DNA from 2 places in the Streptomyces sp. JLBT605 genome. Region 1 is predicted to be linked to the other one. Evidence: predicted binding sites of a transcription regulator. Region 1 holds the regulator's gene; the other holds the start of a gene.

Region 1 (7,033 bases):
TGAGGTGCTCGTCGGCGAGGTCGCCAAGCGCCAGGCTGTTACCAATGTCGACAGGACGATCCGTTCGGTCAAGCGCCACATGGGCACTGACTGGAAGATCGGCCTGGACGGCAAGGACTTCAACCCCCAGCAGATCAGCGCCTTCATCCTGCAGAAGCTGAAGCGGGACGCCGAGGCGTACCTGGGTGAGAAGGTCACCGACGCGGTCATCACCGTCCCGGCGTACTTCAACGACTCCGAGCGTCAGGCCACCAAGGAGGCCGGTGAGATCGCGGGCCTCAACGTCCTGCGCATCGTCAACGAGCCGACCGCCGCCGCTCTCGCCTACGGGCTGGAGAAGGACGACCAGACCATCCTCGTCTTCGACCTCGGTGGCGGCACCTTCGACGTCTCGCTGCTGGAGATCGGCGACGGCGTCGTCGAGGTGAAGGCCACCAACGGTGACAACCACCTCGGTGGTGACGACTGGGACCAGCGCGTCGTCGACTACCTGGTCAAGCAGTTCCACTCCGGCCACGGCGTGGACCTGTCCAAGGACAAGATGGCCCTCCAGCGTCTGCGTGAGGCGGCGGAGAAGGCGAAGATCGAGCTGTCCTCGTCCACCGAGACCTCGATCAACCTGCCCTACATCACGGCCTCCGCCGAGGGCCCGCTGCACCTGGATGAGAAGCTCACCCGCGCGCAGTTCCAGCAGCTGACCGCGGACCTGCTGGAGCGCTGCAAGACCCCGTTCCACAACGTCATCAAGGACGCGGGCATCGCCCTGTCCGAGATCGACCACGTGGTCCTGGTCGGCGGCTCCACCCGTATGCCGGCCGTCGCCGAGCTCGTCAAGGAGCTGACCGGTGGCAACGAGGCCAACAAGGGTGTGAACCCGGACGAGGTCGTCGCCATCGGCGCCGCCCTCCAGGCCGGTGTCCTCAAGGGTGAGGTCAAGGACGTCCTGCTCCTCGACGTGACCCCGCTGTCCCTCGGTATCGAGACCAAGGGCGGCATCATGACCAAGCTGATCGAGCGGAACACGACGATCCCGACCAAGCGGTCCGAGATCTTCACCACCGCCGAGGACAACCAGCCCTCCGTGCAGATCCAGGTCTACCAGGGCGAGCGCGAGATCGCGGCGTACAACAAGAAGCTCGGCATGTTCGAGCTGACCGGTCTGCCGCCGGCCCCGCGTGGCGTCCCGCAGATCGAGGTCGCCTTCGACATCGACGCCAACGGCATCATGCACGTGACCGCCAAGGACCTGGGCACGGGCAAGGAGCAGAAGATGACCGTCACCGGCGGCTCCTCGCTGCCGAAGGACGAGGTCGACCGGATGCGCCAGGAGGCCGAGAAGTACGCGGAGGAGGACCACGCCCGCCGCGAGGCCGCCGAGACCCGCAACCAGGGTGAGCAGCTCGTCTACCAGACGGAGAAGTTCCTCAAGGACAACGAGGACAAGGTTCCCGCCGAGGTCAAGACCGAGGTCGAGACCGCGGTCGAGGAGCTGAAGGAGAAGCTCAAGGGCGAGGACTCGGCCGAGATCCGCACCGCGACCGAGAAGGTCGCCGCGGTCAGCCAGAAGCTCGGCCAGGCCCTCTACGCCGACGCCCAGGCCGCCGGCGCCGCTGCCGGCCCCGACGGTGCCGGCCCGGCCGGTGCCAAGGCCGAGGACGACGTCGTGGACGCCGAGATCGTCGATGACGAGAAGCCGAAGGACGCCGCCGGAGGTGCCGCGTGACGGAGGAGACCCCGGGCTTCGAGGAGCAGCCCGACGTGTCCTCCGAAGCCGGTGAGAAGAAGGCAGACGACGCCGCCAAGGGCGCCGGGTCCCCCGACAAGGGGGGCCCGGAGGCCCCGGCCGCGGAAGATCTGGCCACGGTCGGCGTCCAGGCGCAGCTGGACCAGGTCCGCACCGCGCTCAACGAGCGCACCGCGGACCTCCAGCGGCTCCAGGCCGAGTACCAGAACTACCGGCGGCGCGTGGAGCGCGACCGGGTCACGGTCAAGGAGATCGCGGTCGCGAACCTGCTGACCGAGCTGCTTCCGGTGCTCGACGACATCGGCCGCGCCCGGGAGCACGGCGAGCTGGTCGGCGGCTTCAAGTCCGTCGCCGAGTCGCTGGAGACGGTGGCCGCCAAGATGGGGCTGCAGCAGTTCGGCAAGGAAGGCGAGTCCTTCGACCCGCTGGTGCACGAGGCGCTGATGCACAGCTACGCGCCGGACGTCACCGAGACCACGTGCGTGCAGATTCTGCAGCCGGGGTATCGGATCGGCGAGCGGACGATCCGCCCCGCGCGGGTCGCGGTCGCCGAGCCCCAGCCGGGCAGCCAGGGCAAGTCCGAGTCCGACGAGGCGTCCGACGAGGACAGCGGTGGTCCGGACGAGGGCTGAGGCCGGCGCCGGTGAGAGTGGCATAGCAGGAGAGGAGGGACGTCGAGGATGAGCCTGAGCAGGGATGTGCTGGAGAAGGATCTCTACAAGGTCCTCGGCGTCCCGAAGGATGCCACCGAGGCGGAGATCAAGAAGGCGTACCGGAAGCTCGCCCGCGAGTACCACCCGGACGCCAACAAGTCCGACGCCTCGGCCGAGGAGCGCTTCAAGGAGATCTCCGAGGCCAATGACATCCTGGCCGATCCCAAGCGGCGCAAGGAGTACGACGAGGCCCGCGCGCTCTTCGGCAACGGCGGCTTCCGCCCGGGGCCGGGCGGCACCGGCAGCTTCAACTTCGACCTGGGCGACCTCTTCGGGGGCGCCCAGGGCGGGGGCGGGGCCGGCGGCGGTTTCGGCGGCGGCCTCGGCGACGTCTTCGGCGGCCTGTTCAACCGGGGCGCCACGCGGGCCCAGCCGCGCCGCGGCCAGGACATCGAGTCCGAGGTGACGCTCAGCTTCATCGAGGCCGTCGAGGGGGCCACGGTCCCCTTGCGGATGTCCAGCCAGGCCCCGTGCAAGGCGTGCGCCGGCACCGGCGACAAGTCGGGCACCCCCCGGGTGTGCCCGACCTGCGTCGGCACCGGCCAGGTCAGCCGGGGCGCGGGCGGTGGCTTCTCGCTCACCGACCCGTGCGCGGACTGCCGCGGCCGCGGCCTGATCGCGGAGAACCCCTGCGAGGTGTGCAAGGGCAGCGGGCGTGCCCGCTCCGCGCGCACCATGCAGGTCCGGATCCCGGCGGGCGTCAGCGACGGCCAGCGGATCCGGCTGCGCGGCAAGGGCGCGCCCGGCGAGACCGGCGGCCCGGCAGGCGACCTCTACGTCGTCGTCCATGTCGACGCCCACCCGGTCTTCGGCCGCAAGGGCGACAACCTCACCGTCACGGTGCCGATCTCCTTCGTGGAGGCGGTGCTCGGCGGCGAGGTGAAGGTGCCGACCCTGGGCGGCCCCCCGGTCACCCTCAAGGTGCCCGCGGGCACGCCCAACGGCCGGACCATGCGCGCCCGCGGCAAGGGCGCGCTGCGCAAGGACGGAACCCACGGCGATCTGCTGGTCACCGTGGAGGTCGCCGTCCCCAAGGGCCTCAGCGACAAGGCACGTGAGGCGCTGGAGTCCTATCGCGAGGCGACCGCGGGCGACGACCCGCGGGAGGAGCTCTTCCAGGCCGCGAAGGGAGCATGAGGCAATGGACGGCCGTCGTCGCAATCCGTATGAACTGACCGATGATTCGCCGGTGTACGTCATCTCGGTGGCGGCGCAGCTCTCCGGCCTGCACCCGCAGACCCTGCGGCAGTACGACCGGCTGGGCCTGGTCTCCCCGGACCGCACCGCCGGCCGGGGCCGCCGCTACTCCGCCCGCGACATCGAGCTGCTCCGCCAGGTGCAGCAGCTGTCGCAGGACGAGGGCATCAACCTCGCCGGGATCAAGCGGATCATCGAGCTGGAGAACCAGGTCGCGGCCCTCCAGCAGCGCGTCGCGGAGCTCACGGCGGCGGTCGAGGGCGCGGCGGCGGCGATGCGGCAGCGCGAGGCCCAGGTCCACGCCTCCTACCGCCGCGACCTGGTCCCCTACGACCAGGTGCAGCAGACCAGCGCACTGGTCGTCTGGCGCCCCAAGCGCCCGGAGTAGCCGCGCGGCCGTTCCCTTCACTGACTGGCGACAGGCCCGTCACCCATCAGGGTGGCGGGCCTGTTGCTGTGTGCCGCCAGCCCGTACGGTGGACGCAGAGCGCGATTCGTGCGATTTTCCCGTACGAAAGGCATCCTGGCCGCTCGAAGGAGGTGAACGGGGATGCTTCTGAGCTTCCGCGTGGCCAATCACCGGTCGATCCGGGAGGAGCAGCAACTGCTGCTGGCCCCGGTGTACGAGGCGGACCGCCCGGAGGGGACCGAGTGGGAGGCGGTGCCGGTGGCGGCGCTCTTCGGGGCGAACGCGGCGGGCAAGTCGAACGTGGTCGGCGCGCTGAAGTTCATGGCGCGGATGGTGGCGTCCTCCCACCGCGACGCGGAGCCGGGCGGCGGCGTGAGCCGAACCCCGTTCGCCCTCGACCCGGAGGCCGCCCAGGATCCCTCCTGGTACGTCGTCGATCTGCTGCTGGGCGGCGTCCGCCACACGTATGGCTTCTGCGTGGACGACGAGCGGGTCCTCGACGAGTGGCTGTACAGCTATCCACGGGGCCGGAAGCGGACGGTCTTCCAGCGCAGCGGGGACGACTTCACCTTCGGCGACGCGCTGCCCAAGCGCGAGCTGGAGCTGGTGAAGAACATCACCGAGCCCAACAGCCTGTTCGTGTCGGTGGCGGCGCGGTCCCGGCAGGAAGCGGTGCAGCCGCTTTATGCGTGGTTCACGCAGGGGCTGCGGTTCCGGGCGGGAGGGCAGCGTGACTTCCTCGGCGGTCATCTCTCGGAGATAGAGGTTCTGGAGGACCGGGAGAAGGCGCGGCGAGTGGTCTCCCTGCTTCGAGCCGCGGACCTCGGTATCGAGGATGTCGGAGTGGAGGAGGTGGAACAGCCTCCGCTTGGAGCCGGGCGACACTACACACCTGACGTCGTGACTGAGTGGGTTCATCTCACGCTCGGGCGGCCGGCACGTGTCTGGGTCGACCAACGAGGCCGCGAGGGCACGGTGCGCTTGGACATCAACGACCAGTCGGCGGGCACGCGCGCTCTTCTGGACTACGCCGGTCCCGTGCTCGGCGCGCTGGACGAGGGCGGCCTCCTCGTCGTGGACGAGGTCGACTCCAGCCTGCATCCCCGGCTCACCACTCACCTGATCAAGCTCTTCCAGGACCCGGCAAGCAACCCACACGGCGCCCAGCTGCTGCTCACCACGCATGACGCGAGCCTGCTGGGTCGCAGCGGCGGCGAGGACATCCTCAAGCGGGACCAGGTGTGGTTCGTGGAGAAGGACGAGTACGGCGAGACGACGCTCTTCCCGCTCTCGGATTTCAAACCGCGTCAGGAGGAGAACCGGGAGCGCCGGTATCTCGGGGGCAGTTACGGCGCGGTGCCGTTCCTGAGCGATGAACGTTTCGTGGCGGCGGTGGCTGCCAGGGGGAGGGCGACGAAGGATGGCGAGGACGCCGAAGAGTAGCGGCGGACGGCGCCCCGCCTTCGAGTCTGACGTCTCGCGGCGGCCGGGGACGCGACGGGGCCGGGAGCGTCTGCTGATCGTCTGCGACGGCGAGGTGACGGAGCCGGACTACTTACGGGGGCTGGTCAGCCACCTCAGCAATCCCGCCGTCACCGTGCGGGTGAAGACGAAGTCATGCTCGCCGACGCAGCTTGTCGCCTACGCGGCGGGGGAACGGGACCGCAGCCGCGAGGACTTCGACCAGGTCTGGTGCGTGTTCGACGTGGACGAGTACGACGTGGCCGAGGCGGTGCGGGCGGCGCGCAGGGCGGGCATCCATCTCGCGGTGTCGAATCCCTGCTTCGAGCTCTGGCTCATCCTCCACTTCCGCACGCACACCACCCATGCGGCCGGCTACAAGGAGCTGGTGCCGCACCTGAAACGGCATGTGCCGGGCTACGACAAGGCGCGCCTGGACTTCCGGGATTACGAGGGCGGGTGGCGAGACGCCGGCAGACGCGCCCGTGCCCTGGCCGAGGCGGGCCAGGAGCACCTCAGCAATCCCTCCACCGGTATGTGGGCGCTTGTGGACCGCATCGCAGGCGAGTGAACCGCGCCTGGGGCTGGTCCGTTCATGCCCATGGGCGTCGGGCCTTCCGGCCGATCTCGCACCAGACGATCTTGGCCGCCGTTCCCCACAGCTCTCCCTTGAGCGGGAAGGTGCTCCAGGTGTCGGCGAGCGCGGTCACCATCAGCAGCCCGCGCCCGCTCTCGCCGTCCTCGTCCGGGTGATCAGGGTCCTTGAAGACCAGCGGCGCCGGGCTGTTGTCCCAGACCATGAGCCGCAGCTTCCCCTCGTCGGTCCAGCTGATCCGCATATCGGCTTCGCCGCCGGAGTGCACGATCGCGTTGGTCAGCAGCTCGCTGGCCAACAGCTCGGCCCGCTCGATGAGTTCCGGAAGATCGTGCACGACGAGCGCGGTACGGAGGGAGGCTCTGGCGACGCTGACGGCACGCGGATCGTTGGGGATGTGGAGGGAGTACTCGAAGGGGGCGATGTCCTGGGCTGGGTTGGGCATACGGGCCTCCTGTGGGCACGCTTGAGCCGTGACGCTTCGCTGTGTGAGCGGCGCAACACCCAACGTAGGACCAACTTGTTGGTCCTACAACCCGGTTCCTGATTCTTCGCCCGATCGTGGCGAGGCGTGGCACAGTGGCGCTGCAAGTGCTGAGAGGAAGAGACGTTCATGCCGCGGAGAAGCAAACCCACCCTCCGGCAAGAGAGGTTGGGCGCCGAGCTGAGGAAGCTGCGCGAGGGTGCGGGCATCACTACAGGCGAGGCGGCTCAGACGGCCGGCATGAGGCAGAGCGACCTGTCCAACGTTGAGGCGGGTCGCCAAGCGGTGAGTGCGGAACGCGTGGGGGCGCTGGCGGCGCACTACGGCGTGACGGATACGGCGTTGGTTGATGCGCTTGCAGCGATGACGGGGCGACGCCAGCGCGGTTGGTGGGAGCAGTACCGGGGCACGGTTGGTGACCCGCTACTCG
Region 2 (7,033 bases), 2.5 Mb from region 1:
GGCGCCGACGACCGTGCCGCGGACCGCCTTGACGCTGACGTCGTGCGAGTAGTCCAGGTCGTAGCGGGTGTTGCCGCGCACCGTGACCGGCACGTCGAGTTCGTGGCCGCCCGGATGGACCGTCACCGTGCGGGTGGTGGACTTCCCCGTGAGCGAGTCGATGGTGAACACCCGCACCTGGCCGACGCCCTCGCCGGTCACCCGCACCGGGACACGGTAGGTCCGGGTCCCGGAGTCGCCTTCCTTGACCGTCAGCCGGCCGACATCGACCCGCGTCAGCGCGGTCGGGTGGGCTTCGGGGGTGCCGGGGCGCCAGCCCCAGGCGTCCATCAGCCAGGCCTTCCCGGACCGGTTGCGCCAGGTCAGCTCCACGCTCTTGACCTGCTTCAGGTCCAGGCCGCCGCGGACGGCGGCGGTCAGCGGCACGCGGGCCTCGCGCGCCCAGTAGGAGGTGGTGCGGTCGGTTCCCGGCAGTCCGTCGAGGCGCACCCGGCCGAGGTTCGCCTTCCGCCCGGCGGTGTCGGTGAGGGTGACGTCCGCCTGGGTGCCGGTGGTGTTCGGGGGCACGATCAGCCGCAGGGCCAGTGACTCGGCGCCTGCCACGGAGACCGGGCGCGCGGGGCGCATGCTCGTCGTGGCACCCGGCCGTGACCAGCTCATCGCCATCGCGTACCGCGCGGGTTCCGGCCCCATCCAACCGGCGAAGTGCGGCGACGCGCCGGGCTTGTCCGGCGGCAGGCAGGCCTTGGCCGGGTCGCGGTCCACCTGCCGGCACAGCCGGCCGCCGTCGATGGCAAGGGAGGTGTCCGGGACGATCACCGGCGTGCGGTTGGCGCCGAGGGCGTGGGTGGCCACCCGTGCGGGGTCCGCCGAGGGCGCGCGCCGGTTCGAGCCGTCCAGCAGCGGGCGCACCCGGTCGTCGCCGTCGAGGAACAGCCGGGCCGCGGCCGCGATGTAGGTGGCGCCGGCGGCGTGCTGCTGGTCGGCGGTGAGACGGGTCCTGGTGCCCCGCTTGCAGACCGCGTCCGGCTCGTCGTTGCCCCAGTCGTCCTCGGCCGGCGCGGTCGACTTGCCCGGCGTCCACTCGGTGTTGAAGAAGTTGTGGTTGGCGCCGTTGACGTAGACCGCGCTGTGCAGGGCGGTGCCGCGGCTGACGCCGCGCGTGCCGTCGACGTAGATCTGGCCCTGCAGATCGGAGACGTCGCCGTCGCAGCCCGGCAGGATGGTCATGGAGGGCACGTCGGGCACCGGGTTCTGCCCGAAGAGGGTGGGGCCTATCAGCACGTTGCCGCGGATGTTCCAGCGCACCGGGCCGTGGTAGCCGTCCTCGTCCGCGGGCGGCTGGTTGAGGCTGTCGAGCGCGGCCCGGTTGACGCCCTCCCCGCCCCGGGAGTGGCCGACGAGGAGCACGCGGTCCAGGTCGGCGGGGGCGGACTCGCGCACGGCCTTCGGCGCGCCGGACAGGTCGGCGGCCCACTGGGCCCAGTGGGCGAGGTGCTGCCGCACCAGGGACGAGCGGGCCTGCGCGCCGCCGTCCACCGCGGTCTCGTCCTGCCCGTTGATGCCGTTGGCGGAGATCGACACCGTCACATAGCCCTGGGAGGCCAGGAGTTTCTGGTCCTTGAGATAGCCGCGGTAGCTCGGCACCGGCCGCATGCCGTTCTTGCAGGGCCAGCCGATGTCCTCGCTGCCACGGGCGTTGAAGCAGGTGTAGTGGCGGCCGTGCAGGAACAGCGCCAGCGGCCGGCGGCCGGGGGCGTCGGTGGGCGCCACCACGGTGGCGCGCATCTCCACCGGGGCGCGGAAGCCGGGCAGCTTCACCGACTTCAGGTCGTACTCGCCGCTGGTGGTGCGGTAGTGGCCCGGGACGCCGGGGTCGACCTCGCCTGCTGGCGGGAGGGCCGGCAGCCGGGGTGGCGTGCCGGGGCGCAGCGGGTGCGGGGTCCGGGCGGCCCCGGCCGCGTCCAGGCGGCGCCCGCCGGCCAGCACCTTCAGCTCCGTCTCGGGCCCGAGCCGCGCGTCGCCGAGCGCCAGCCGGAAGCCGCGCCGGTCGCCGTCGGCGGTCGGCCGGCCCAGCAGCCGGTCCCCGGCGTAGAACTCTACGCGCGCGTCGCCCACGGGTACCGGGTCGGGCGAGCGCCACACCAGCTGCCTGCCGGCGCCGGTGCCGGTGATCTGCCAGCCGGCCGGAAGGGTGCCGCCGGGGTTCCCCGGTGGTGCCGACAGCCGTGGTCCGGCGGCTCGGCTCCCGTCCGCCGACTCCGGCGACGCGTGTGCCAAACCGGGCGTCCCCGCCGCCAGCGCGAGCACCGCCGCGGTGGCGGTCACCATGCGCGGGACACGGATCAAGGTGGTCCTCCTTGTCATCAGCCCTGCCCAAGCACCCCGGAGATCTCCGGGAGCTCCCCCACTCCGGGGAGACGGTGACTGATCACCAGGGGTTGCCTCGTGCCGCGCGGTGCCGTCCGAAACCCATCCGCAACCCGCCCAGACCCCCAGCTTTGACAATGGTCGACTCAGGTTTTATTACAGAAGTCAGGAAGGCCAGTGGGAGTCGGGTGGAGGCGGTCACGCCGACGCGGAGGTGGAGGAGGGAGTAGGGACATGGCACGCGCAGTCGGTATTGACCTCGGCACCACGAACTCCGTGGTGAGCGTGTTGGAGGGCGGCGAGCCCACGGTCATCTCCAGCAACGAGGGCGCCCGGACGACCCCGTCGGTGGTGGCCTTCGCCAAGGGCGGTGACGTCCTGGTCGGCGAGATCGCCAAGCGCCAGGCGGTGACGAACGTGGAGCGCACCGCCCGTTCGGTCAAGCGGCACATGGGCGATACCGGGTGGCGCTTCCCGGAGACCGGCGACATCGACGGCAAGCACTACGCCGCCCAGGAGATCTCGGCCCGGGTGCTGCAGAAGCTGAAGCGGGACGCCGAGGCGTACCTCGGTGAGCAGGTGACGGACGCGGTGATCACGGTGCCCGCGTACTTCAACGACGCGCAGCGCACCGCCACCAAGGAGGCCGGTGAGATCGCCGGGCTGAAGGTGCTGCGGATCATCAACGAGCCGACGGCCGCGGCGCTCGCCTACGGGCTGGACAAGGAGAACGACCAGACGATCCTCGTCTTCGACCTGGGCGGCGGGACCTTCGACGTGTCGCTGCTGGAGATCGGCGAGGGTGTGGTCGAGGTGAAGTCCACCAACGGCGACACCCGGCTCGGCGGCGACGACTGGGACCAGCGGATCGTGGACCACCTGGTCAAGCGGTTCAAGGACGGCTACGGGGTGGACCTGTCGAAGGACAAGATGGCCACCCAGCGGCTGCGCGAGGCGGCCGAGCGGGCGAAGATCGAGCTGTCGGCCGCCACCGAGACCACCATCAACCTGCCGTACATCAGCGCCTCGCCCGAGGGCCCGCTGCACCTGGAGGAGAAGCTCACCCGCGCCCAGTTCCAGCAGCTCACCGCGGACCTGCTGGAGCGCTGCACGGCGCCGTTCCACAACGCGATCAAGGACGCCAGGATCGAGGTCTCCGACATCGACCACGTGATCCTGGTGGGTGGTTCGACGCGGATGCCCGCGGTGACCGACCTGGTGAAGGAGCTGACCGGCAAGGACCCGCACAAGGGCGTGAACCCGGACGAGGTGGTGGCCGTCGGCGCGGCGCTGCAGGCCGGTGTGCTCAAGGGTGAGGTCAAGGACGTCCTGCTGCTCGACGTGACCCCGCTGTCGCTGGGCATCGAGACCAAGGGCGGCATCATGACCAAGCTGATCGAGCGCAACACCACGATCCCGACCAGGCGCTCGGAGGTGTTCACCACCGCCGACGACAACCAGCCGTCGGTCTCGGTGCAGGTCTACCAGGGCGAGCGGGAGATCGCGGCGTACAACAAGAAGCTCGGCATGTTCGAGCTGACCGGTCTGGCCCCGGCCCCGCGCGGTGTCCCGCAGATCGAGGTCGCCTTCGACATCGACGCCAACGGCATCATGCACGTCTCCGCCAAGGACCTGGGCACGGGCAAGGAGCAGAAGATGACCGTCACCGGCGGTTCGGCCCTGCCCAAGGACGACATCGACCGCATGGTCCGGGAGGCCGAGCAGCACGCCGAGGAGGACCGGCGCAGGCGGGAGGAGGCCGAGACCCGCAACCAGGCCGAGCAGCTCGTCTACCAGACCGAGCGGCTCCTGCAGGACAGCGGGGACAAGATCGCCGGTGACATCAGGACCGAGGTCGAGGCGGCGCTGACGGAGTTGAAGGAGCGGCTGAAGGGCGAGGACACCGCTGCCATCCGGGCGGCGACCGAGAAGGCCGCGGTGGCCGCGCAGAAGATCGGCACCGCCATCTACGCCCAGGCGGGGGCGGCGCAGACCCCGGGCCCGGCCACCGGCCCGGCTTCCGGCGGCGGGCCGTCGGGGACGGACGAGGAGGTCGTGGACGCCGAGATCGTCGACGACGAGCAGCAGCGCGAGCAGGGCGGCGGCTGAACCACCGGGCCCCGTCCACGGCTCCGGGCTACGGGTCGGCCTACGGGTTGGTCCACGCCTCGGGGTCTTCGGCGAGGCTGAGCACATGGCCGGGCAGCTTGGCCGCGGCGACCTCGGCCAGCGTGACCTCGCCGAGGATCATGCGGACGTTGGCGCGTACCGCGATCCACAGCGGCAGCAGCGACTCGGCGGGGCCGGTGTAGGACAGCTCGGGCGGGCGCACCCCGCGGACCGACACCAGCGGTCCGTCCACCACGCGGATCACATCGGCGATGGCGATCGAGTCCGCCGGGGCGGCGAGCCGGTAGCCGCCCTTGCCGCCCCGTTGGCTGGACACCAGGCCGCCCCGGCGCATGTCGTTCAGGATCCCTTCCAGGAACTTGTGCGGGATGCCCTGCGCCGTGGCGATGACCTCGGCCTTGACCGGAGTGTCCTCCCCCGCCGCGGCCAGTTCCAATGCCGCGCGCACCGCATAGTCCGCCCTCGCCGAGATACGCATGGGGCGATTATCCGCCACCTGCCTGCCTCAGGGGGCGCGATCAGGCGGGGAGGGTGAAGGGCGGATGCGAGCCGTTGAGGAAGTAGTCGCCGACGTCGCGGAGCCGGCGGGCGACGGGATCGTAGAGGGTGTGCGTGCGGGCGTTGCGCCAGAAGCGGTCGAACCCGTACCGCGCGGAGGCGGAGCGGGCGCCGGTGACCTCCATGCCCCGCGTGGTGATCTCCTGCGCGGCCCGGGAGGCGGCGGCCTCGGCCGCGGCGGCGAGCACGGCGATCTCGGCGCACTCGTCGTCGGTGAGGTCCTCGCCTCGGGCCAGCCCGCCGTCCAGGGCCGCCAGCGCCTGGTCGGCGAGGGCGGCGGCGGAACGGGCGGCGACGGTGAGCTCTCCGTAGGTGTTCAGCACATACGGATCCTGGGGCGAGCTGCCCGGCAGGGACGGCGGCCACACCGACTGCCAGGGCGAGTTGGCCGCCCTGAGGTACTCGCGGGCTTCGGCGAGCATCCCCTCGGCGATGCCGAGACAGAGCTGGACCGAGACCAGACGACCGGCGGGCGCGGCCAGCGCGGCGAAGGGCGAGAGGATCCCCTCGTCCGGGGAGAGCGAGCCGAACACCTGATCGCCGCTGACCAGCACGCCGTCGAACTCCACATCGCCGCCGGCCGCCAGCCGCTGGCCGAAGGTGTCGCCGTGGTCGCACACGACTCCGGGGTGGGCGGGATCGACGAGGACGGCCAGTGGCTCGCCGGTGTCGGCCCGAGCGGCGCGGACCACGAGCCGGTCGGCGACCCGGGTCCCGGTGGTGTAGCTCTGGCGGCCGTTCAGCAGGAAGCCGCCGGCGGTCGGAGTCAGCGTCAGATGCGGCTCGTGGGAGGCCAGACCGCCACCCCAGCACCACCGGCCTGCCGCGGCCTCCCGCTCGACCTGGGCGGCGAGGGCGGGCCTGGCGAAGAACCGGGCGCTGAAGGACAGGAAGTAGTGGCAGCCCAGAAGCTGGCCGATCGCGCCGTCGGCCTCGGCGATCTCCCGCACGACCGCGTACGCCGTGGGCCAGTCGGCGCCGCCGCCCCCGTGTTCGGCCGGTATCAGCAGGGTCAGCAGCCCGGCCTCACGCAGCCGGGCGACCTCGTCGAACGGCACCTTTCCGGCCTGGTCGCGCACGACCGCGTCGGTGGCCAGGTCATCCGCCGCCTCGCGGGCGATACGCAGCCAGTGTGCGCGGCCGGCGCCTTCGTCCGCCGCCTGTTCCCCACCCGTCACGCCAGGTTCCCCTCGCCGGTGCCGCCGACCTCTGCGTCATCATCCTGCTCACCCGGGCCGACCTGCGTCAATGATTTTCCTAGGAAACCGGTAGGAAAAATAGGGAATCCCTGTTCACCGCTGCCAGGTCGTCTCGCCCGTACCCAGCGCGACGGTGGCTCGCGGCCGCATGGGCTCCTCGCCCCGGCGGGAGAGCAGGACCACCTCGGCCACCCGCACCGAGATGGCACCCAGCAGGGCCTCGCACTGGGCGGCCAGGCCGCGCGGATCCCGGGTGCGGCCCAGCGAGAGGTGCGGGGTGAAGCCCCTGGCCCGGCCTTCGCAGAGCGGGAACCGCTCTGTCAGGGCGTCATACAGCCGGGCCCAGGGGGCGGGGTCGGCCGCGGCGGGGTCGAGCCAGATGGTGGCGTCCTGCCGGTGCCGGAAGAAGCGGACTCCTTCCAGCCGGGCGGTGAAGGGCGGGATTCCGGCCGCCGCCGCGGCGAGCAGCGGAGCCGCCCGCTCGAACGCGGACTCCGGCACGAACCCGAAGAGCAGGTTGACATGGGGCGGCCAGCGGCGGATCTGCCGATCGTGTTCCAGCCGGATGTGCTGGATCGGCGGCCACAACTCGGACGGGGGCACCCAGGCCACCGCGGTGCGCGCCGTCGGCGGTACGGCGAGGACATCGGTGGGTCGGGAGAGCGTCATCGACCCGGTGGCTCCGCGGGTGCGGTGGCCGCGAAGCTCAGGTCGGCCGCCACGCCGTAGTGGTCCGACACATACAGCCCTTCCGGGGCGGGCGCGTCGCCGCGCAG

Evidence for each region. The regulator HspR, encoded in region 1, represses chaperone genes until heat shock. The targets are predictions, from matches to a motif close to TTGAGNNNNNNNNNCTCAA.
Region 2: the regulator HspR is predicted to act here: its motif matches at 2,502-2,520, upstream of dnaK (molecular chaperone DnaK).

The regions. Positions count from the first base shown of each region.
Region 1 covers NZ_CM177087.1:3,550,008-3,557,040, forward strand. Annotated here, with positions in the region: gene dnaK (molecular chaperone DnaK) at 1-1,723, shown strand, start outside; gene grpE (nucleotide exchange factor GrpE) at 1,720-2,376, shown strand; gene dnaJ (molecular chaperone DnaJ) at 2,425-3,594, shown strand; gene AC4BDD_RS15405 (heat shock protein transcriptional repressor HspR) at 3,599-4,042, shown strand; gene AC4BDD_RS15410 (AAA family ATPase) at 4,205-5,506, shown strand; gene AC4BDD_RS15415 (RloB family protein) at 5,484-6,095, shown strand; gene AC4BDD_RS15420 (ATP-binding protein) at 6,118-6,564, opposite strand; gene AC4BDD_RS15425 (helix-turn-helix domain-containing protein) at 6,772-7,033, shown strand, end outside.
Region 2 covers NZ_CM177087.1:6,043,717-6,050,749, reverse strand. Annotated here, with positions in the region: gene AC4BDD_RS26500 (alpha/beta hydrolase) at 1-2,349, opposite strand, end outside; gene dnaK (molecular chaperone DnaK) at 2,605-4,479, shown strand; gene AC4BDD_RS26490 (RrF2 family transcriptional regulator) at 4,520-4,978, opposite strand; gene AC4BDD_RS26485 (acyl-CoA dehydrogenase family protein) at 5,019-6,236, opposite strand; gene AC4BDD_RS26480 (2'-5' RNA ligase family protein) at 6,351-6,926, opposite strand; gene AC4BDD_RS26475 (RNA repair domain-containing protein) at 6,923-7,033, opposite strand, start outside.